3 regions of the Streptomyces sp. NPDC001351 genome follow, and region 1 is predicted to be linked to each of the others. Evidence: riboswitches for the same ligand, from Rfam matches in the RefSeq annotation. Region 1 holds a riboswitch; each other region holds the start of a gene.
What was found. A riboswitch is a leader RNA that binds a small molecule or an ion and turns the genes downstream of it on or off. The one in region 1 is predicted to bind cobalamin.
Positions count from the first base shown of each region.

Region 1 (7,488 bases):
CGCCACAGCGCGTCCGTGTCCGCGTGTTGTTCGATCAGGTCGCCGAGCCGGTCGAGCTGCTCCTCGCGCAGCGCGGCGAACGAGGTGTCGGGCGCCGGTACGAAACGGCGGCCCGCGGCGGCCGCCACCTCGCGCAGAAAGGCCCGCCGGAACCCGTCCGACTCCAGCGAACCGTGCCAGTGCGTGCCCCAGGTCTGCCCGACCCGGATGCCGTCCAGGAAGGCTTCCCCTCCGGCTATGTCGGCGACACCGTGATGGATCTCGTACCCCTCGACGTGCTCGCCGAGGGCTTCCCCGACCGGCCGGGTGAGGGTCTTCTCGCGGGCGAACCGCACCCGCACGGGCAGTACCCCGAGCGCTTCCACATGGCCGCGCCGGCTCTCCACCTCGTCCTCGATGTGCTCGCCGAGAACCTGGAAGCCACCGCAGATGCCGAGGACGGGCCGCTGCTCGGCGGCCCTGCGGACCAGGGCGTCCGCAAGTCCCCGCTCGCGCAGCCACTCCAGGGCCTTCACGGTCCCCCGGGTCCCGGGAACGACGACGAGGTCGGCGTCGGCGAGCTCCTCCTGCCGGTCCACGAACCGCACCACGACGCCCGGTTCGGCGGCCAGGGCGTCCACGTCGGTGAAGTTGGACATGAGCGGAATCGCGCACACGGCGACCCGCAGCACGTCCTCGCCGACGGGCGGCGCGACGTTCGACTCCCGCACCGTCCCGCGCAGGGAGACCCGCAGTCCGTCCTCCTCGTCGATGCCGAGACCGTGCTGGAAGGGCAGGACGCCGTAGGTGTGCCGTCCCGTGAGTCCGTGCAGCATGTCGAGCCCGGGCTCCAGGAGGCTCACGTCCCCCCGGAACTTGTTGACGAGGAACCCGGCGACCAGCTCCTGGTCCTCGGGGGAGAGCAGGGCGACGGTCCCGAAGAAGGAGGCGAAGACCCCGCCGCGGTCGATGTCACCGACCACGAGCACGGGAAGCCGTGCGTTGCGGGCGATCCCCATGTTCACGATGTCGGTCCGGCGCAGGTTGATCTCGGCGGGAGAACCCGCCCCCTCACAGATCACGGCGTCATACGTGCCCCGCAACTCGGCGAGACAGTCGAGCACGGTCCCCAGAAGCTGCTGCTGCCGCCCACCGTGATACCCGCGCGCACTCAGCTCGCCGACGGGCTTGCCCATCAGCACGACCTGGCTGCTCTGCTCGCCACCGGGCTTGAGCAGCACGGGGTTCATCAGCGCGGTCGGCTCGATGCGGGAGGCCTGCGCCTGCATGGCCTGAGCCCGCCCGATCTCGGCCCCCTCGCGCGTCACGAACGAGTTGAGGGACATGTTCTGCGCCTTGAACGGCGCGACTTTCACTCCCTGCCGCACCAGCCACCGACAGATCCCGGCGGTGACGACACTCTTCCCGGCATCGGAGGTGGTACCGGCAACGAGAAGCCCCCCGCCGCTCATGACGCACTCCCGAAGGCTGTGGGCAGTCGTTCCGCTAGGGCGGAACGGGTGGGCACAGCCCCAACCGCCGGGCGCCTCGCCGCCCGCCCTCGCAGCACCGCCCCAGCCGCACCGACCCCCAACGCCAACCACCCCACCCGCCGCGACAACCGCACGGCCCGCTCGATGTCCCCGACCTCCACAGCCCGCCCCTGCCCGTTCAGCACAGGCCGATGCTCGACCCGCCCCCCGTACGACAACGTCCCGCCCAGCCGCACCCCCAGCGCCCCCGCGAACGAAGCCTCCACGGGCCCGGCGTTGGGACTCGGATGCTTGGCGGCGTCGGAACGCCAGGCCCGCACCGCACCGCGACGGTCACCTCCCGCGACGGCTGCAAGCACGGCGGTCAGACGTGCCCCCGGCCACCCCGCCACATCGTCCAGCCGCGCCGAAGCCCACCCGTACCGCCGGTACTTGGCCGACTTGTGCCCCACCATGGCGTCGAGCGTGTTGACGGCCCGGAACCCGAGCAGCCCCGGCACCCCGCCCACGGCCCCCCACACCAGCGCCCCCACGACGGCGTCGGACGTGTTCTCGGCGACGGACTCCACCACCGCCCGCGCGATCCCGTCGGCGTCCAGGGCCTGCGGATCCCGCCCGCACAAATGCGGCAGCCTGGCCCGCGCGGCCTCGACGTCCCCGGCCTCCAGCGCACGCCCGATGCCACGGGCCTCGCGCGCGAGCGAAGTCCCCCCGACGACGGCCCAGGTGGCGGCCGCGGTCAGTGCGAGGGAGGCGGCAGGGGACGGACGTACGGCCCTCTGCGCGACGACACCGAGCGCAAGGGCGCTCCCGGCGCACACGGCGGTGTGCAGCGCGCCCCACCCGCGATGGTCCCGCCACAACACCCGCTCCACGGCCCCCGCGGCCCGCCCGAACACGGCGACCGGATGCCCACGGCGCGGATCGCCGAGCAGATGGTCACCGAGGAGGCCGGCGGCGGCGCCGTACGCGAAGACGCGATCGGCACGCATCGGCTCAGCCGGCCGTGGGGTCGGGCAGCGACCTGGTCCTGAACCTCAAACGGCAGGCTGGCATGACGACATGTCCTCACTCAGGGTGTCCACGCCCTGGTTCGACGAGACCGGCGGTGAGAGTTCCTGGCTCCCGGGGCTTACTACCCCGGTGACAGTGGCGGGACCGCGCCGGACTCGCACCGGCTTCCTCTCGCGCCGCCGTAAATGGCTTCGGCAGTCCACCACGCCCCCGAACGGCAGTCAACTTGCCGTTGACCTGCGACGGGGGAGTGTGCTGAGGCCCACACCCGGCGCTCAGAACCCGGCATGAAAAACCCGCGGGGCGAGGAAGCACGAAAGGGTGCTTCCTCGCCCCGCGGGACGGTCGGGAAAGACGGTCCGGCCGCAGCCTCAGGACTTGGCGACCACCAGATGGATTCCGTACGCCACCGCCGCCGCGCACCCCGCGAAGGCCACGTATGCGCCGGCCACCGCCAGGGACGCCGAGTTGCCCTGTGCCACGGCCCGCTCGCGACGCGACAGGCCCATGATGCCGAGGGTGAACAGGGCCACCAGGCCCACCGTGACCGCGAGGCTGACGCCGAAGACGGAGCCCAGGGCTGCCCAGTCGATCTTCATGCTGCTTCTCTTCCTTCGTACCGGGTGGGCGGGCTCAGACGGTCGCGGCCGGCGGGGTCGCCGGGTCGGGGGCGGCGGTCACGGGGGCCGGGGCGGGGATCGTGGCCGTCAGGCCCTCGGTGACCGTGCCCGTGGGGGGCGGGGTCACGGCGGCGATCGCCGTGGTCACCACGCCGGCCGGCTCCTCGGTCTCGTTGACGTTCGACGCGTCGACGACCTCGCGGCGGGAGATCTTCCAGATGGCCGCACTGGCGGCGACCAGGAAGGCGGCGACGACGGCGGTGCCCCAGTCACCGAGATCCGTCACGGACTCCGCGCCCGCACCGGCCAGCGCCGCGGCCGGCAGCGTCAGGCACCAGGCCACGAGCATGCGGGTCGCCGTCGACCAGCGGACCACGCCGCCCTTGCGGCCGAGGCCCGCGCCCATCACCGAACCGGAGACGACATGGGTGGTGGAGAGGGAGAAGCCGAGGTGCGAGGAGGCGAGGATCGCCGTGGCCGCGCTGGTCTGGGCGGCGAAGCCCTGCTGCGGCTGGAGCTCGGTCAGACCCTTGCCCATCGTGCGGATGATGCGCCAGCCGCCGATGTAGGTGCCGAGCGCGATGGCCAGGCCCGCGGAGAGGATGACCCAGGTGGGCGGGTCCGAGTTGGGAGCGACGGCACCGCCGGCGACCAGGGCGAGGGTGATGATGCCCATCGTCTTCTGTGCGTCGTTGGTGCCGTGGGCCAGCGAGACCAGGCCCGCGGAGGCGATCTGGCCGGCGCGGTAGCCCTTCTCGGCGGCCTTGCCGTCGGCCTTCTTGCCGAGGGTGTACGACAGCCGGGTCGCGAGCAGTGCCGCAAGGCCCGCGACGATCGGGGCGGCGAGCGCCGGGATGAGCACCTTGGTGACGAGCACGTCGCCGTGCACCGCGCCCATGCCGGCCGAGGCGATGGTGGCGCCGATCAGGCCGCCCATCAGGGCGTGCGAGGAGCTGGAGGGAAGCCCGACGAGCCAGGTCAGCAGGTTCCAGAGGATCGCGCCGACCAGCGCCGCGAAGATGACCTCGGGACGTATGCCGGTCTCGTCGACGAGCCCCTTGGAGATCGTGTTGGCGACCTCCACGGAGAGGAAGGCACCCGCAAGGTTGAGCACGGCGGACATGGCCACCGCGACCTTGGGCTTGAGCGCGCCGGTCGAGATGGTGGTGGCCATCGCGTTGGCGGTGTCGTGGAAACCGTTCGTGAAATCAAACGCGAGTGCGGTTACTACCACAATCGCGAGGATCAGCGAGAAGTTTTCCATTTACCCAGGCAATCGTTCGAAGTCAACGGTCGGTTGACCGTAGGCAACCTGGGTGAACGGAAGATGAACTGAGGGCGGCTGCACGATGTCCGGATGGGGGTCGCCGCTTCGCTCTGTCCCGGCGACCCCCGGTCTCGCGGTGTCCTTGGTCAGTAGCCCCGGGCGAACTTCCTCAGCTGGGTCTGCGACCCGTTGAAGAGATTCTGGTCACCTGGCAGTCCGCCGCTGTTGTCGTACTGCCAGAAGGTCCAGAACGACCAGCCGGCCGGCAGGGAACCCGCGGCCCCGGCCTCGTGACGGGCTATCCACAGCGCGTGGCTGGAGGCGAACGCGCCGCTTCCGCCGGTGCACGCGTTCCACCAGTGGGTGGTCGTGTAGATCACGGGGTGGCGGCCGGTGAGCCGCTTCACCTCGTCGCTGAACGCCTTGATCCAGCTGACCATGCGCGCCTTGCTCAGGCCGTAGCACCTGTGCTTGGCGCTGTACGGGTTGTATTCGATGTCGAGCGCGGGTGGCAGCGTCCAGCCGTCCGACCGCCACCTGCCCCCGTGGTTCACGAAGTACGCCGCCTGCGCCCTGCCCGACGACTTGTCCGGCAGCGCGAAGTGGTACGCCCCCCGGATGATGCCGGCGCTGCGGGCGCCGTTGTACTGCTGGTTGAAGTACGGGTTGCGGTAGTTCGTGGACTCGGTCGCCTTGACGTAGACGAACCTGGCGCCCTTGGCCTTCGCGCTCGACCAGTTGACGTTCTTCTGGTGCGAAGAGACGTCGTGGCCCTGCGGCAGACTCGCCGCCGAGGCCGGAAGCCCGGCGAGAGCCGCCCCGGTGGCGGTGAGTGCCGCCACGGAGACCGCGAGGACGCGGGCGCGGCGGCGCAGCGGTTTGTGATCACGAGCCATATTTCCCCCCGGAATGGCGACGTGCACGACAAAACAACGGGAGATTACTGGAAGGTCGTCGAATGCCCGGTGATCTCAGGCCAAGCAGGGAGAGAGGGTGATATGTCCCTATAAGGGGTCTTTCGGAGGCATGGCTTCCGCCCTAAAGTGCCCCCGCCCGGCGCCGGGCCGGGGAGGTGCCTGGCAGGATCGCGGCATGGCTGAGCAGCGGCGGGACCAGCGAGGCGAACGGGATGCGCGAGAAGGTGTGCGGGACGTGCCGGAGCGGTGGGGGAGGGGTGTGAGTACCGAGGTGGCACACGCCTGGGAGGCACTCGTCGCGACCGCCCGCCGCACGGTCGCCGACGGCCTCGTCGTCGGCACCTCCGGCAATGTCTCGGTGCGCGTCGGGGACACCGTGCTGGTCACACCCTCGGGTGTGCCCTACGACCGGCTCAGGCCCGAGGACGTGACCGGCGTCGATCTCGACGGCCGCCAGGTGCTCGGCACGCTCGTCCCGACGAGCGAACTCCCCATGCACCTCGCGATCCACCGCACCACCGACGCCCGCGCCGTCGTCCACACCCACGCCGTGCACGCGACGGCCGTCTCGACGCTCGTCCCCGAGCTCCCGGCGATCCACTACATGGCCGGCGCCCTCGGTGGCCCCGTCCGAGTTGCCCCCTATGCGACATACGGCAGTGAGGAGTTGGCCGAGAACATGCTCCACGCCCTCGCCGACCGCACCGCCTGCCTGCTGCAGAACCACGGCACGATGGCCTACGGCGGCACCCTCGACCAGGCCTACGACCGCACGGCCCAACTGGAATGGATGTGCCGCCTGTGGCTGACGGCCTCGTCGGTGCCGGGCCTGTCACCGACACTGCTCTCCTCGCAGCAGCTGGCGGAGGCGGGGGACAAGCTGCGCGGGTACGGGCAACGACAGTGAGGTCCGCCCGGCCGCAGTCGGCGGGCCGGCAGCGGCGAGGAGGCTCGCACCACCGCAGTCGCCGCGGGCGGCGCGGCTGTCGGTCGTCCGCATCACCCTGATGCTGCGGTCCCCGCAGCGGGTGGCGGAGGTGGGGAGGGGGTGCGTGGGTACGGGCAGCGGTGGTGAGGTCCGTACAGCCGTCGTGGGCGTGAACGCGGCACGGCTGTCGGCGACCTCGCCTCACCCCGCCCCGTCCTCCCGCTGGCCGCAGGCGGGGTCCGCCAGGACACTGGACGGGTGCGCACAGTCAAAGCGACGGCCGCAGCCGTCACCGTAGCCCTGGCGGCCGGCGCGGCAAGCGTGGCCGCCGGCCGGTTCGCGAGCGACGCGGCGCTCAAGGCGCCGCCGGGCCGGCCCCTGCCCACCGAACCCCAGCTCACCGTGCACGCCACGGCCGCCGGCCAGATCGCGCTCACCCGCGACCTGGCGGCCATGCGCCCCGGCACCTACGGCCTCGCCGGCGACGGCACCCACGCTGTCGTCGGCCCCGTCCTCGCCACGGCGACGCACTCCGCCGACACCGTCGTCCGCCGCCTGGAACGGGTCACGCACGGCACCCTGGAGCCCGGCGACAAGGTGTGGCTGACCCCGAACCTGCACACCGGCGACCCGGGCAGCGCCCTCGGCCTGCCCCACACCGACGTCGACATCCCCGGCGAACTCGGCTACCTGCCCGCCTGGTTCGTGCCCGGCGTCCGGAACACCTGGGTGATCGCCGTGCACGGCCTCGGAGCCACCCGCGAACTCCCCATGAACATCATGGAGTTCCTGCACCGCCAGCGCTTCCCGGTCCTCGCCCTCGCCTACCGCGGCGACCCCGGCGCACCCCGCCCCCCGGACGGCCTGGGCCACCTCGGCGAGACGGAGTGGCGCGACGTGGACGCGGCGATCCGGCACGCCGTCAGCCACGGCGCCAAGCAGGTCGTCCTGCACGGCTGGTCGACCGGCGCCACCATGGCGCTGCGCGCCGCCGCCCACTCCGGGCTGCGCGACAGCATCTCCGGACTGGTCCTGGACTCCCCGGTGCTCAGCTGGGCCACGACGCTGCGCGCCCTCGCCGCGGCCCGCCGCACACCGGGCGCACTGCTGCCGCTCGCCGTGCGGGCCGCCCAGGGGCGTACCGGCATGGAGCGCGAGCGCACCGCCGAGGCCGAGCAGCTCACCGTGCCGACGCTGATATTCCACGGACCGGACGACACCCTGGCCCCCTGGGAGTACTCCCGCCGGTTCGCCCACGCCCGTCCCAACC
Region 1 is NZ_JBIAWS010000001.1:1,123,874-1,131,361, forward strand. It holds gene ACFY1U_RS05175 (cobyric acid synthase) at 1-1,451, opposite strand, end outside; gene ACFY1U_RS05180 (cobalamin biosynthesis protein) at 1,448-2,464, opposite strand; cobalamin riboswitch at 2,564-2,706, opposite strand; gene ACFY1U_RS05185 (hypothetical protein) at 2,858-3,085, opposite strand; gene ACFY1U_RS05190 (anion permease) at 3,120-4,370, opposite strand; gene ACFY1U_RS05195 (lysozyme) at 4,520-5,269, opposite strand; gene ACFY1U_RS05200 (class II aldolase/adducin family protein) at 5,466-6,197, shown strand; gene ACFY1U_RS05205 (alpha/beta hydrolase family protein) at 6,477-7,488, shown strand, end outside.

Region 2 (7,488 bases), on a different contig from region 1:
GGGATGGGGCCCGCCCACGTTGCCGCGCTATCGCGAGCCGGCCCGCCCCCTGCACCAACTGATCGATGCGCACACCCGCTTCGAGGACGTCACCTGACGAGAGGGCAGCAGGGCTCAGTCATCCACCGCCCTCGAACGGCCGCTGCCGATGGTGTACGCCCACGGGCAACCTCGGACGCGGCGCCAGCGGAGAACTTCAGCCTGGCAGGCGGCAAGTTCTCGATCTTGAGTTGGAGCCGCCATCGCCGCGAAGTCGCAGTCGACGGCGTTTCCAGTGCTCGCGGCGAAGTGCCAACTGCCGCATCACGGCTCGGCCGTCATCCTGATCCCACAGAATCACGGTGCCAACTATCCTCGGTATGTGACAACTAACGTCTGTGGTCACATGCAGGCTAACGCCGCACCCTCGGCATCCCCAGGCCGATCCACGAGATGATCTCCCGCTGGATCTCGTTGTTGCCGCCGCCGAAGGTGAAGATGACCGCCGAGCGGTAGCCGCGCTCCAGTTCGCCGTGGAGCACCGCACCGGCGGAGCCCTCCTTCAGCGCGCCCGCCGCACCGACGATCTCCATCAGCCAGGCGTAGGCGTCCCGGCGCGCCTCGGACCCGTAGACCTTGACCGCGGAGGCGTCCTGAGGGGTGAGGGTGCCGTTCTGGACGGCGTGCACCATCCGCCAGTTGAGCAGCTTCATCGCGTCGAGCCTGGTGTGGGTCTGGGCGAGGCGGCGGCGCACCCAGGGCAGGTCGATCACGCGGCGGCCGTCGGCGAGTTTGGTCTCCGTCGCCCAGCGCTGCACGTCCTGCAGGGCGCGGATCGCCATGGTGCCGTGCGCGGCGAGGGTGACGCGCTCATGGTTGAGCTGGTTGGTGATCAGCCGCCAGCCCTGGTTCTCGGCGCCGACACGGCGGGAGACGGGGACGCGGATGTTCTCGTAGTAGCTGGCCGTGGTGTCGTGCGAGGCGAGGGTGTTGATGAGGGTGCAGGAGTAGCCGGGGTCGGTGGTGGGGACGAGGAGCATAGTGATGCCCTTGTGGGACGGGGCCTCGGGGTCGGTGCGGGTCGCCAGCCACACCCAGTCCGCGGTGTCGCCGTTGGTGGTCCAGATCTTCTGCCCGTTGACGACGTATTCGTCGCCGTCGCGTACGGCGCGCGTCTTCAGCGATGCGAGATCCGTCCCCGCGTCGGGCTCGCTGTAACCGATCGCGAAGTCGATCTCGCCGGCGAGGATCTTGGGCAGGAAGTATGCCTTCTGCTCGTCCGTGCCGAACTGCATGATCGTCGGGCCGACCGTGTTCAGCGCCATCAGCGGCAGCGGTACGCCTGCCTGGGCGGCCTCGTCGAAGAAGATGAACTGCTCCATGGCGGTCAGCCCGCGCCCGCCGTACTCCTTGGGCCAGCCCACGCCGAGCCAGCCGTCCCTGCCCAGGCGCCGGACGGTCTCGCGGTAGAAGCGTTTCTGGGCGGCCGGGTCGCCGTGCCGGGCGTAGGCGTTGTCCGGCACCAACTCGGCGAAGTATGAGCGCAGTTCGGTGCGCAGCCGCTGCTGCTCGGGTGTGTATTCGAGGTGCACGGCGCCTCCAGGCTTCCCAGGCCGGTCCTGACGGCGCACACCGTAGAACGTGTTCCAGAAATTGGGAATGGCGAGGGGCAGGGAAAGGGCCCCGGTCGACGACCGGGGCCCTTCGCCTTGTGCCGAGAAAGCTGGTGGAACCGGTCAGTGGGCGACGGGAGTTGGCCGGGCGGCACCGTTCGTGGGCACCGGTTTCGGGGCGAGCACCCGCTCCGCCAGCACCCCGAAGACCAGCCCGAAGGAGGTCCACAGGGTCAACTGGACGGCCAGGGCCGCCAGTCGGAACTGCCACAGCAGGGTGGCGGAGAAGTCCTTGGGGACCTCGTTGAAGGACGGCAGGAACGCGTACGCGAGCCCGATGGCGAGAACGAGGAACGCGCCCGCGGCGAGCGTGGCGTTCCAGTTGCCCAGGCGGGGCGCGAGGCGCTTGCCCAGGATGACGGTGGCGACGGCCAGCAGCACGCTCAGTACCACCATCAGGAAGTACAGGGTGGTGCGTTTGCCGATGGTGTCGGGGTCGCCGACGGACGGCGGGTTGGCCGGGTACTTCAGGAACGGCACGACGTACACGGTGACCAGACCGGCGGCCGCCAGGAGCAGCGCGCTCGCGCGCGGCCCGAAGCGGCCGATGCGGCCGAGCGCGAAGCAGTACGCGAGGGCGGCGATGCCGCCGAACGCGACGCCGTAGACGAGGACACCGGTGGACAGGCCCGCGGTGGACTGCATCGTGCGGCTGACGACTTCCATGCCGTGCTCGTGCGAGTGCGCCTCCTCGTAGGCGATGGCCGCATCCACGCGCGGTTCACCGAGGAAGTAGGCGACGATCAGGGCGAGCAGGCCCGCGGCGAGTCCCGCGAGCATGCCGCGCACCAGGAGGTTGCGGACGGTTGCCGAGTTCATGGGCGGCTGTGCCTTCTCGCCGCCCTCAGTGGCAGGGGAAGCCGAGCAGGTGGCGGGCGTCGTGCACCCACTCGTGCACGTCGGATCCGTTCATCACGGAGGTGGCGCCCTGCTCGGCGCCGACGAAGTAGAGCAGAACCAGCATCAGGATGCCGAAGAAGACCGCCCAGGGGACGATCGCGCCGATCGGCAGCTTCGCCGGTACGGCGGTGGGGGTGGTGGTCGGCTGAGCGACAGACTGCGCCATGGCAGGCCCTCCTGGGGAACTCGCGTCCCGTCTCGGTGGTGCACGCGACGACGGGGCGGGTCTGACTCGCCCGGCACACACCCAGGGTGCGTGCCCGGCATACAGTGGCGCGACCGTGCCGGAATTCCACCGGCTTCCGCTGTGCCGTCGTCAATATCCACGAGACCGTACCGCGAAGCAGAGGTGGGGCCAAGGGCGCACAGGACGGCCGTGAGCGCCCCTGGTGAGCCGTTTTCGCCGCCCGATCATGGTCGGTTCAAGGATTTCGAAGCGATGTCGAGCGCGGGAGCGGACACATGACGAGCCGAGTGATCTTGATCTCACCTGCGATCACCGCGGCCCTCAGGGAGGCCCGCTTCGACGACGGCTGCCCGCTGGACGCCTCCGGGCTGCGGCAGGCACGGGCGGCCGCCGGCACGCTCCCGGCGGGGGAACGGGTGTGGGTCTCCCCCACCGTGCGCTGCCGCCAGACGGCGGGCGCTCTCGGCCTCGACGCCGTGGACGCACCGGAGTTGGCGGGCTTGGACGCGGGCCGCTGGCGTGGGGCGACACTCGCGGAGGTCAGCGAGCGTGAGCCGGAGGCGCTGGCCCGCTGGCTGTCGGATCCGGGGGCCGCGCCGCACGGCGGGGAGTCGGTGGCGGCGCTCTGCGACCGGGTGGCGGGCTGGCTGGAGAGGGTCGCGCAGACGCCGGGCCGGACCCTCGCCGTGGTCGAGCCCGAGGCCGTACGGGCCGCGGTGGTCCGGGCGCTCGGGGCGCCGGAGTCGGCGTTCTGGCGCGCGGACGTCCCGCCGCTGACGGCGATCGAGCTCAGCGGCAGGTCCGGGCGCTGGAACGTGCGGCTCGGGCAGCCGGTCGGCGCGCCGTGAGCCTCAGTTCAGGGTGGCGAGGAATTCCGTGCAGGCCTCGGCGCACTGCCGGCAGGCCTTCGCGCCGTCCTCGGCGCCCGGCTGCCGGTCGAAGGCATGCGCGCACTCCAGGCACACGGTGCGGCACCACTCCACCTGGATGCGGATGGCGGCCTCGTCCAGGCGGTTCTGCTCGGACAGCACACGACAGGTCGCGTCGCACACCTCCGCGCACATGATGCCCTTGCGTCGTACGAGTTCCTGCTCCTCCGTGCCGTCCGGGTCCACGAGGCTTGCGCGCAGAGCACACGAGCGTGCGCACTCGGTGCAGGCCTGCGCGCAGGCGAAGCGGTCCTCCAGGAACCGGAAGAGCTCCTGCTGGGTCGTCGAAGTCACACCTGGCGGGTTGCCGTCGTCAATCGCCTCAAACACCGGGGCCGCGATCCGGTCGGCCCGGTCCTGGCCGGGTCGGTTCGCACCGGGTCCCATGGGTACCCGCGAGCCCATGAGCACCTCATGGATGGACATCGCCGCAGGCCGCGGCGCACTCGGAATCGGCATGGTCGTCGTGGGGGTGGCGGTCGTGGCCCTGCTGATCGGTGCCTTCTGGCTGGGCGCCCGCATCCGCCGCCGCGAACCCGCTCCGCCCCGCCCGGAGGATCAGCCGCAACTGCCGGACGACGGGCCTGTCCGCGAGGTTCGGGAGAACCGTGAGCCCGCCGAGATCCCCCGCAGCGAGCAACGGCTGACCCCGCACGAACTGCCCGGTCACGGCAATTCGCCGAGCAGGACCAGCACGTCGCAGGCGCGGCGACGCTGGCGCGAGGGCAACAGCGGGGCCTTCGGCAGCGGCGGGCCGGGCGGCCGCTGACGGCGGCGGCCACCGTCTGCACCGACACCGGAAGCACGTGAGAGCCATGGACTCCGCGGCTGCCGTGGAAGTCCAGGAGCTGCTCGGATACGAGCGCGAACACGGCGACCGGCTCCCGCTCACGGCCTGCTGTCGGCCCGCTCGGAGCAGTTGCGCGGGCGCGGAGCCGATGTAGGGCGGCCCTGGTGCGCTGAGCGCGCCCCCGTACGGCACCCCCGGCCGACGGGGCCGGGGGTGCCGTAGGGCGATCAGCGGTGAGCGTCTCCGCGCAGGGGACGAGCGCCCGGAGCCGACCTCGCGGTGCCAGGCTGCAGAACGGGGCCGCGCCACCGAGAGCCGGTACTTCTCCCGCCGCCCGTGCTGTGCGCCTCACCTTGATCACCTCGTCCAGATCTCCGCTCCGGCCGGCGAGGCCGCCGGCGATCCGCAGCCGGATTTCATTCAACTGGTCGCGCACGAGATGACTCAGACCGGTGGTCACGGCAGCGTGGCCGAAGAGGCCGCCGCAGGCTTCTCGCCGACTTCCCGCACAGACGAGGACCCGTCACCATGATCTGTCGTCGCCATGTCGGCCGCCGGGCCGGAGCCGTCGTTCTCCTGCTCGCCGCAGCGGGCTGCTCGGACTCCGCCATGGGGCAGCTCGTCTACACGACACCCGCGAAGCGGGAGGTGAAGCTCCAGAGCCCGGCAGTCGAGGGATGCCATCGTCTGCCGGGCGGCGCCCACAGCGTGGTCAACTACACGCTCTACGACATCCGGCTCTACACCAACGCCCACTGTGTGCTGACACCGGCCGGTCAGGACCAGAGCGGTCAGATCGGCGGAGAGAGCTTCTATCTCGCGACACAGGCATCCGTCGCCTACACCCCCGGCCAGTCGCCGTGGCTGAGCTACTACGTCATCCCCGGTACCAGCTGAGTTCGCGACCGACGACTCTGAAGGCAGCACGCCGCAGGGCGGCGGCAAAGGGTGCAGCCCACACGTTCTCGACGACCAGCAGGCCGGCGGAGTCACCGGCCCCCACGGCCGCGGGGCCTCCTGCGGATCGTCCTGCCTTTGAGGCTGCGGTCCGCCAGGTCGGCCGGCAGTGAGCGAGCCTCACCCGACCGAGGTCATCGGCTCCAGGCCTGCCATCGAGTCGCGGACACTGCCCGACCGGCACACGGGATGTCGCGTCGTGCGACGGCGCGCGGCACCTGAGGTCGGCGTCGAGCGCCCTCAGTCCCGCGGCAGCCGAAGCGCCGGCGGCGCTCCGGAGCGGAGCGGACAGGTTGCCCACCGCGGCGCCCCGGCGGCCCTCCCCTGACGAGGGGCGGGGCTCGGGCGGCACGTTCGCGGACCGACTGGCCCCGGCGACTTCCCGCAGGCGTCCGCCCGCTCGCTCATGACGGCCGCGACGCCTCTGGACGAGACGATCGGCCGGCCGGCGGCTCGCGGAACGCGGGGATCCCCGGCCCCTGCGGCAGCAGTTGAACCACGACGAAGGACACCACTGCGGCCAGCACCACCAGCGCCACCGTTTCCACGTTGCCCAGCAGGAGCACGACCAGGACCACGCTGCTCACGGGCAACCGCAGGGCCGCGGTCACCGACGCCGCCATCCCGACCGCCATCGCCGGCACCAGCCCCAGACCGGGCAGCGGCGACAGCAGGACGCCGGCCGCCCCGCCCAGGAACAGGGCGGGGAAGACGGGTCCACCGCGCAGGCCGCCCAGACAGAAGGCGTACGCGAGGGCCTTGAACACGAGCACCGCGACAAGGGCGCCCACCGACCAGGCATGCGGGTGCTGCGCCAGGACGGCCAGTACGGACTCCCCGGACAGGGCGGCCTCGGCCGGCGAACGGCCGGTGACGATCGCGTAGACAGTGATGCATGCCGCCGCTGCCAGCGCGCACAGGGTGGTGTTCCGTACGGTCCGGGTCGTCACGAAGCCGGCCACGAACCTTCCGCCCACGAAGACCCAGTGGATGAGGAAGGCGAGGGCCGGCGCGATCGGCAGAGCCCACAGGACGTCCGCCCAGTCGAGAGGCGTCGGAGTGGGCAGCCCGATGTTCAGACTCCCGGTCTGCAGGCCGGTCCAGTGCACGAACCCGGTGAAGATCAGGTCCCCGACACCGCTGGCCAGCAGGGCCGGAAGCATCACCGCGAACAGCTGCGGCCCGCCCGCCCCGGCCACTTCCATCAGGAGCACGGCCCCCACCACCGGGTTCCCGAAGAGCGCCGAGATGGCCGCCGCGGCGCCGGCCGCGCCGAGCATCGCCGTGCTCGCCTCGGTCCGGGGTGCCCGGACCAGCCTCGCGAAGAACAGCGCCAGACCGCCGCCCAGGGCGATCAGCGGCGCCTCGGGACCCAGTACGACGCCCAGCGGCAGTCCGACCAGCGCGGCGACGAGGACACCGGGCAGCGCTTTCTCCGTGACCCCGCCGGAGTGCAGACCGCCCGCCGGGATGTGTCCGCCCCGCCCGGGAAGTCGGGCGACCACCAGACCCACGGTCAACCCGGCCACCGCCATCAGGGGCAGCGCCCACCACCAGGGCGCCTGCTTCCAGCCCAGGTCCTTGGGCCAGTCGGTCCAGATCAGCCGCTCCAGCTGGTGGAGCGCCACGAGGAACCAGAAGGCGAGCAGCGCCACCGGAACGCCGATCAGCCCGCAGAGCACCATCGTCCTGCGGTATTCGGGGCGGCGCACCATCTTCTGCAGCTGGTCCGCCTCAGGGGGCTGGTTCCCCGGCGCGGACACGACCGCTGCCGATCTCGTCCCGGTGATGGGTCCTCCTGAGGTCAGGACACGAGAGGCGATTCAACCCATAACCCAACAATGTTATCTATTCGGTCATTCATTGGCCGCTGCCACGTCGGCCCGGGATGGCCTACGCCCTCATGCGGAACCCGGAGCCGATCCGTAGCGTCTGATGCGGATCCGAGACCGATATGTGAGGTGACTGGTGGCTCTGCACAACGCCCGGCAGCCGGCAGCCGATCCGGCCGTCGACATCTTCGCCTCGCCGCTCAGCGAGCGGCCCCTGCCCAAGCGGTCGATGCCGGAGTTC
Region 2 is NZ_JBIAWS010000014.1:70,852-78,339, forward strand. It holds gene ACFY1U_RS38950 (IS701 family transposase) at 1-97, shown strand, start outside; gene ACFY1U_RS38955 (acyl-CoA dehydrogenase family protein) at 393-1,571, opposite strand; gene ACFY1U_RS38960 (CbtA family protein) at 1,716-2,471, opposite strand; gene ACFY1U_RS38965 (CbtB-domain containing protein) at 2,497-2,718, opposite strand; cobalamin riboswitch at 2,755-2,908, opposite strand; gene ACFY1U_RS38970 (histidine phosphatase family protein) at 3,015-3,587, shown strand; gene ACFY1U_RS38975 (ferredoxin) at 3,591-3,962, opposite strand; gene ACFY1U_RS38980 (DUF6479 family protein) at 4,072-4,437, shown strand; gene ACFY1U_RS38985 (hypothetical protein) at 4,987-5,355, shown strand; gene ACFY1U_RS38990 (chloride channel protein) at 5,820-7,130, opposite strand; gene ACFY1U_RS38995 (glutamate decarboxylase) at 7,384-7,488, shown strand, end outside.
Region 2: linked by a shared signal. The riboswitch ahead of ACFY1U_RS38965 (CbtB-domain containing protein) and the one ahead of ACFY1U_RS05180 (cobalamin biosynthesis protein) in region 1 are both predicted to bind cobalamin.

Region 3 (7,488 bases), on a different contig from region 1:
CCGCTACCGGCTGTCCCTGCCGGGCGAGGGCGGCAAGTACGTCGCCGACCCAAAGCTGTGGGAGCGGGCCACCGGGCTGCTGGAGGAGGTGCTGGCGGGCGCTGGTGTCGCGTACGAGGCGGCGGAGGGCGAGGCCGCCTTCTACGGGCCCAAGATCGACGTCCAGGTCGTCGACTCGGCCGGCCGCGAGGCCACCCTCTCCACCGTCCAGATCGACTTCCATCAGCCGGAACGCTTCGATCTGCACTACATCGGCGCCGACGGCGCGAAACACCGGCCGGTCATGGTCCACCGCAGCATCATCGGCAGCGTGGAGCGGGCGGTGGCGCAGATGATCGAGGAGCACGGCGGAGCCTTCCCGGCCTGGGTCGCACCCGTCCAGCTCGTCGTGCTGCCGGTGTCCCGGGCCCAGGAGGAACAGGCGCACGACCTCGTACAACGGGCCCTGGCACGCGGGCTGCGCGCCGAGTTCGCCGGACCCGGGCAGGGCAGCCTCGGCGCCCGCATCCGGGCGGCGCGCCTGGTGCCGTACCAGGCGGTGATCGGCGAACGGGAGGCCGAAGGCGACCTGGCGGCCCTACGGCTGCGGGACGGACGGCGTCCCGGGGCAGTCCCGGTGGAACGACTGCTGGAACGGATCGCGGCGTGCGTCGGCACCCGCGGCGCCGAACTGTGGGCGGCTGCGTAAGGTCACTGTCGTAGCCCAGGACGCGTAGCCCGTGTCGTGAGGATCTGTGTCGTCGTAGTGAGAGGAGCCAGGCCGTGACCGGTCAGCCCATCCCGGTGATCATCGACTGCGACACGGGTGTCGACGACGCCCTGGCCCTGCTGTTCGCCGTACGCCACCCGGGGATCGACCTGCGCGCGGTCACCTGCGTCGCCGGGAACACGGACGTGGACGGCGTCGTCCGCAACACCCTCACCGTGCTGGAGCAGGCCGGCGCCCCGGACATCCCCGTCGGCCGGGGCGCCGAGCGCCCGCTGATCGAGCCCGCCCGCTCGGCACGGCATGTGCACGGCTCCGACGGCATGGGTGACCTCGGCCTGCCCGCGCCCGCCCGCACCCCCGCCGACGTGGACGCGATCACCCTGCTGCGCCGGGAGATCCTCGCCTCGCCGCGCCCGGTCACCCTCGTCCCCACCGCGCCCCTGACCAACATCGCCCTGCTGCTGCGCACCCACCCCGAAGTCACCCGCAACATCGAGCGGATCGTGTTCATGGGCGGCGCGGTGGCCACCGGGAACGCCACGGCGGTCGCCGAGTTCAACGTCTGGCACGACCCGGAGGCGGCGGCCGTCCTGCTCACCGCCGGAGTACCGATCACGATGTACGGCCTGGACGTCTTCACGCAGGTCGTCGTCCCCGGCGCCGATGTGCACCGGCTGCGCGCGAGCACCGAGCCCGGCACCCGGCTGGCCGGCGAACTCCTCGCGCACCGGCCGGCCCACCAGGGCGAGGCCCCCGAGGCGGAGGAGGCGGGCGGTCTCGGCGACGCGGGCGCGGTCTGCACGGTTGTCGACCCCGCGGGCATCACCAGCCGTCTCCTCCCGGTCGAGGTCGCCCTCGCCCCCGGCCCGACCCGCGGCCAGACGATCGTCGACCGCCGCCCCCGCCCCGGAGAGTCGGAGATCCACGAGGGTGTCCGCGAACAGCCCTTGGTGGACGTGGCGTTGGAGGTCGACGTCGAGCGGTTCGTGAAGCTGTACCTGGAGACGGTGGAGCGTTAGCGCTCCGCCGGGGGCGCGGCCGGCTCCGCCCACCGCTGCTCCACCCGGGCCGCCTTCCAGTACCCCACCGCCGCCACCCACACCACCACGAACAGGCCGACGATGATGTAGCCGACGTTGGCCAGGTCGAGGCCGAAGAGTTCCATCGTGGCGATGAAGAAGGCGACGGCGATGGACAGCCCGGTGATGGTGAGGTTGTAGAACACCTTGCGCACGGGGTTGGAGAAGGCCCACTGGTAGGCGAAGTTCATGAACGTGCCGTCGAGCGTGTCGAACAGGCTCATGCCGGCCGCGAAGAGCAGCGGAAGGCACAGGATCGCGTACCAGGGCAGCCCGGCCGCCGCGCCGGAGCCCGCCATCACCATCAGCGTGACCTCGGTCGCCGTGTCGAAGCCCAGGCCGAAGAGGAAACCGAGCGGGAACATCTGGCCGGGGCGGGAGATGGACCTGGTCAGACGGCCGAGGATCCGGTTCATGAACCCCCGTGAGTTCAGGTGCTGTTCCAGCTCCTTCTCGTCGTACGTCCCCGCCCGCATCGCCCGGAAGACGCGCAGGATGCCGACGAGGGCGACCAGGTTCAGCGCGGCGACGAGATAGAGGAACGTCGCCGAGATCGTCGTCCCCATGAAGCCGAGCACCTGGTGGGTGCGGGAGTGCTCGTTCATGACCTTGTCGGCGAGCTGGGTGCCGCCCGCGATCATCGCCGCCAGCACCACGACCACACTGGAGTGCCCGAGCGCGAACCAGAACCCCACCGACACCGGCCGTTTGCCGTCGGCCATCAGCTTGCGGGTGGTGTTGTCGATGGCGGCGATGTGGTCGGCGTCGAAGGCGTGCCGCATGCCGAGGGTGTAGGCGGTGATGCCGAGGCCGAGCCCGAAGGCCTTGTTGCCGACCTCGTAGTGCCCGGGGACGACCAGGAGGAAGAGGATGCCGAAGGCGACGACGTGCAGGGCGGTGATCACCGCCATCAGCCCGGCCGTCTTGACGGTGTCCTCGCGCCGCCAGCGGAAGGAGGCGGGCGCCTCGGATTCGGGCAGGGACGTCCCGGGCAGGGTCATACGGTCACGCTCCAGCACCTCGTGGATCACTTCGTGAGATGCCGTGGCCGGTCTCCTGGCTTACGGGTCGTGCGTCCGCCGCCCGCCTTCCCAGCCGCCTTGGCGGCCAGTGGCTGTCCCTCGCGGGACGTGGGCGACGAACTCCCCGATCACAGTGGCGAGGGCCGCGTCGGCTTGGCACCGACTTCCCGAACACCACGGCCCGCCCACCGTAGGGCCGCCGGTGGTCCCCTGCATAGCTGCATACCTGCGCAGGTATTGAAGATCACATACGGGTGCCTGCGAGGATGGCCGTATGCATCTCGTCCCGGCCGACCGCGCAGACCGCCGCACGATCGACGGCCACCGGGTGTGCGAGGCCATCGAGGCCATCGGCGACGCCGAGCACGTCCGCACCTGGGCCGACCGCTTCTCCCTGCTCGCCGACCCCAAGCGGCTCGCCCTGCTGATCGCCCTGCACCGCACGGGCCCGCTGGCCGTGTCCGATCTGGCGATCGCGACCGGCATGAACGACCCCGCCGTCTCACAGGCCTTGCGCCTGCTCAGGGCGGCCGGTGTGGTGGCGGGCGAGAAGGAGGGGCGCGTGGTGCGCTACCGGGTCGTCGACGACGACGTACGGCTGCTGCTGGGGCACTGCGTGGCGGACGGGAGCTGACCGGGCCTCGGATCCGGCAGGACGAACGCCCCGGAGCGGGGGTCTCCGGGGCGTTCGTATCGGGAGTGGCTATCGGGGTGTCCGCCGGGCTGTCCGGCGGGGGCGGATCAGGAGCGGGCCGTCCGGCGGCGCCTGGTCACGACGACGATCGCACCGCCGGCGGCCAGGAGCGCCGCGGCGCCGCCGGCGATGAGGCCGGAGTCGCTGCCGCCGCCGGTCTGCGCGAGGCCACCGCCGGCGCTCGCGGTGGCCGCGGGGACGGTGGTCGACGCGGAGGCGACCGGGGTGTCGGTCCCGCTCGGCGTCGACGCGGAGGCGCTCGGGGTCGGGGAGGGGCTCTCCCCGGCCGGAGCCGAGGGCTGTCCGGACGCCGGGGCGGAGGCGGGCGGGCTGGACGGCGGCTGCGACTCGGTGCTCGTGCAGTCCTTCGTGCCGCCGTTCCAGGACGCGATCAGCTTGTCCTTGATGACCGGGTGGTCGGGGCCCTTGGGCAGGTCGCCGTGGACGAAGCCGTCCTTCGCGTCCGGCTTGCCGTCGAACTTCACGGCGCCCCGGTAGAGGTCGATCTGCGCGAAGCAGCCGGCGTCCGGCACGGCGATGTCGAGGGAGTCGGTCTGGCCCTGCAGAGCCGTCACCGAGTCGAAGTCGACGAAGACCTGCTCGCCCGAGGTGGCGAAGGACGGGCCGTGGGCGAGGTAGGAGGCCAGGGAGGCCGTGCAGGTCGTGGCGTCGCCCGCGGTACGTACCTTGATGTGGACCTTGCCGTCGTCGGTGGGCTTCAGGGTCTGGTCGTCGACCTTGACCGAGTCGTAGAAGCTGGTGCCGTCCAGCGAGAACTGGCAGCGGTCCGTCTCCGTCTTGGTGCCCGCACCGGTGCCGGGCCGGTAGCCGTCGGCGTGCTTCCAGCCGTCACCGCCGGGCGTGCCGGTGGCCCAGGCTCCCGAGGCCGCGGCGACGGTGGCGGCGCACAGGGCGAGCGAGGCGGCGCCCGCTCCCAGGAGGCGGCGCGCGGTACTGCGTTTTACCGGGGGATAACCCCCGGACCCCCAGCGACTGGCTGTGGACATGCGGATCCCCATCTTGGCGTGTGCAGTTCCCGGCGCGGCGGCGCAGGGCAGCACGCCGCGCCCGGCCGCTCCGGGGGTGAATGGTCTGAGGAACACCGGGCCCATTGGTCACATGCGCCCCAGTGCGATCACATCGTGGATCTGTTGGCGGAACGCTGTCAACCTGCGGTAACCGACGGGTAGTTCAATCGTCCATTACAATTTCGCCACAGACGGAAGGGGCGGCTCCAGTACCCCGGAGCCGCCCGGTACTCACCTCACGGTCGGGCTCGGGGCGGCGTTCTGGCCGGTCGAGGACTCGCCGGGCAGAATCGGCGGCTGGGTGGTGCTGTCCACCGGCGGGGTGAGGACGACCTCCGGCTGGCCCGCGACCGGGGGCGGCGGGGTCAGATCGCTGGCCGGCAGCTTCGGCGGGGTCGTCTCCTGGAAGAGGACCTGGTCGAAGTTGACCAGACCGGTCTGCTCCATGACCGTGATGTGGTCCAGGACCGTCGCGTTGGCCTGGTCGGCCAGCACGCGTACCACCGTGTTCTTGGTCGTCGAGCGGATCTTCGCGATCGTGTTGAAGATCGAACCGTGCGTCACGCGCAGGATGTTGGCGAAGTCCGTGTCGAACTGCTTGCCCTGGTCCGCGGCGAGCGTGTTGATGAAGCCGACCTGCTGGGGGCTGGCCACGTTGGGGATCGTGATGTTCAGCATCGTGCTGATCTTGCGGCAGCTGGCGTCCAGCGCGGCGTGTCCGTCGATGAGGTGCTTGCTCGCGGTGATGACCGCCTTGCTCTGCCCCTTCTTCAGGCCCATCTGGCCCACGGGGTACTCCCACAGACCGGCCGCGCGCACCTTGACCACGAAGTCCCGGTCGGCCTCCGTCAGCGGCCCCCACTGTGTCTGAGCGATGACTCTCGATCCGTCGCTCGACACGGTGTTGACTCCGAGCATCGCGGGATAGGCGAGCGCGGCCAGGGTCAAGCTCAGAGCCCCGCCCACGAAGAGAGTTCCCGTCGCATTCCGCGAAAAGCGCACCGTGCCTCCTGCCCGGTCGGGGGGTCCCGCCGGCGGACGGCGGGGGGGTCGACGGAGGGGAGTACGGATGAGGTTCCGGTGCGGAACCTTTTGGTTTGGTAAAAAACGGCGGGTGTGAGTCAGGTAACGGCCGGTGGGGCCCGGCCGGTTGACGGAATGTTGACCAATTCACGGGAGAGACCAGGCAAACACCGGACCTAAATTCGCCCCATGCCCCCACAGCCCCGGAAAGCCCCGACAGCCCTTCCCGTCCTCCCGTACCGCAAGCCCACGAAGGGCCGCGACTACTGGGTCATCGATGACGTCCTGCCCGACGTGGACGCCGTACGGGAGCGCTGCCTCGCGAAGGACGACTGGGTCAAGGGATACCCGTACACCTCGGAGACCTGGCCGGGCCTGCGCACCATGCCGGGCCTGGAGCCCGCCGAACTCGCCCGCGTCGAGCGCCTGGTGAAGAAGTCGACCGGCGCCAAGGAACTCTGGGTGCAGGAGGCTCCCGGCGGCGGCACCCTCAACCACAACTGCATCCAGGTCGTCGGCGAGGGCGAGAGCGAGCCGCGCCCGCACACCGACTCCCGTGCGCTGTGCCGCTATGCGGCGGTGCTGTACCTCAACCCCGGCGTCCCCAAGGACTGCGGGACCGCCTTCTACCGGCAGTCCCTGCCCGGCGGCCGGCTCGGCGGCAACGTCGTGCAGGCCCCGCACAACAACCTCGTCGAGGCCCTCGGTACGCGGTTCGTCCCGGGGGACCACTTCGAGGAGGACGTACGGGTCCCGCACAAGTACAACCGTCTGCTGCTCTACAACGCCAACCTGGTGCACAGCGCGACGGGCTACTCCGGCAGCACCCTGGAGGAGAAGCGCATGACGGCGGTGTTCTTCTGGATGGCGTAGTACGGGGCCTCAGACGCGCCCCACGCCGCCGCTGCCGAAGGAGCCGCTGGAGCCGGGCAGCCAGCGCCGGCGGTGTTGGTCCTTCCCTGTCCTCGTTCCGGATGGGTGGAGCTCGTAGGGCATGAGCCGTTCCTTGCCCTCGGCGTGCGGCACCTCGTCGGGTTCCCGCATCTCGCGCGTCTCCCAGACGGGGCCGCCGTCGGGGAGGTGGGGCTGCTCGTCCGGGTTGGGCCGCGGAAGTTCGCGGTCCCGGACCTTCATGCCGAACTGCACGGCCCAGATCAGTGCGCCAGCGATGATCAGGCCACCGACAAAGGCGGCGATCACGTTGAGTACCTCACTCGACGTGGCCGCAACAACAAACGTCGCAGTACTCATGCCCTCATTATCGCCGAACGGGAGCGATTGGGGACTTTTCGGTATTTTCGCAGGTCGCGGCCCCTTTCGAGGGTGTGTGTAGGTGCACGTCGTGCGCGTGGTCGACTACGACCCCGGCTGGCCCCGCAGGGCATCCGACGCCGCGGACGCCCTGCGCGCGGCGGCCCCCGGCCTGTTCGTCGCGCTGGAGCACATCGGCTCCACCGCCGTCCCGGGCCTCGCGGCCAAGCCCGTCATCGACCTCATGGGGGCCGTACCGGCCCTCACCGACGTCGGCCCCCATGAGCCGGCGCTCGCCGCGCTCGGCTTCCTCCCCCACGACAACGGAATGACCGACCGGCTCCTGTACGTCCGCGCCGAGGCCGGCGTCCGCAGCCACATCCTGCACGTGGTGACGCAGGACAGCTGGCCCACCCGCAACCAGCGCATCCTGCGGGACCATCTGCGCGCCCACCCCGAGGAGGCGGCCCGCTACGCCGAACTCAAACGGGCCCTCGTGGCTGCCGGCACCCCGGCCCGGGACTACTCGCGTGCGAAGACGGTCCTCCTCCAGGAGCTGACCGACCGGGCCCGCGCGGAGCGCGGTCTGCCGCCGGAGCCTGTGTGGGAGAAGGGGCCGCAGTGAACTACGTCTCCTGCGGGTTACGGATCGCTCAAGCCCTGGTGTCCGTGCGGTGAGCGC
Region 3 is NZ_JBIAWS010000004.1:413,280-420,767, reverse strand. It holds gene thrS (threonine--tRNA ligase) at 1-688, shown strand, start outside; gene ACFY1U_RS16865 (nucleoside hydrolase) at 763-1,728, shown strand; gene ACFY1U_RS16860 (HoxN/HupN/NixA family nickel/cobalt transporter) at 1,725-2,789, opposite strand; cobalamin riboswitch at 2,817-3,004, opposite strand; gene ACFY1U_RS16855 (ArsR/SmtB family transcription factor) at 3,085-3,444, shown strand; gene ACFY1U_RS16850 (LAETG motif-containing sortase-dependent surface protein) at 3,552-4,511, opposite strand; gene ACFY1U_RS16845 (DUF4142 domain-containing protein) at 4,764-5,498, opposite strand; gene ACFY1U_RS16840 (DUF6445 family protein) at 5,745-6,428, shown strand; gene ACFY1U_RS16835 (DUF6479 family protein) at 6,438-6,806, opposite strand; gene ACFY1U_RS16830 (GrpB family protein) at 6,889-7,431, shown strand.
Region 3: linked by a shared signal. The riboswitch ahead of ACFY1U_RS16860 (HoxN/HupN/NixA family nickel/cobalt transporter) and the one ahead of ACFY1U_RS05180 (cobalamin biosynthesis protein) in region 1 are both predicted to bind cobalamin.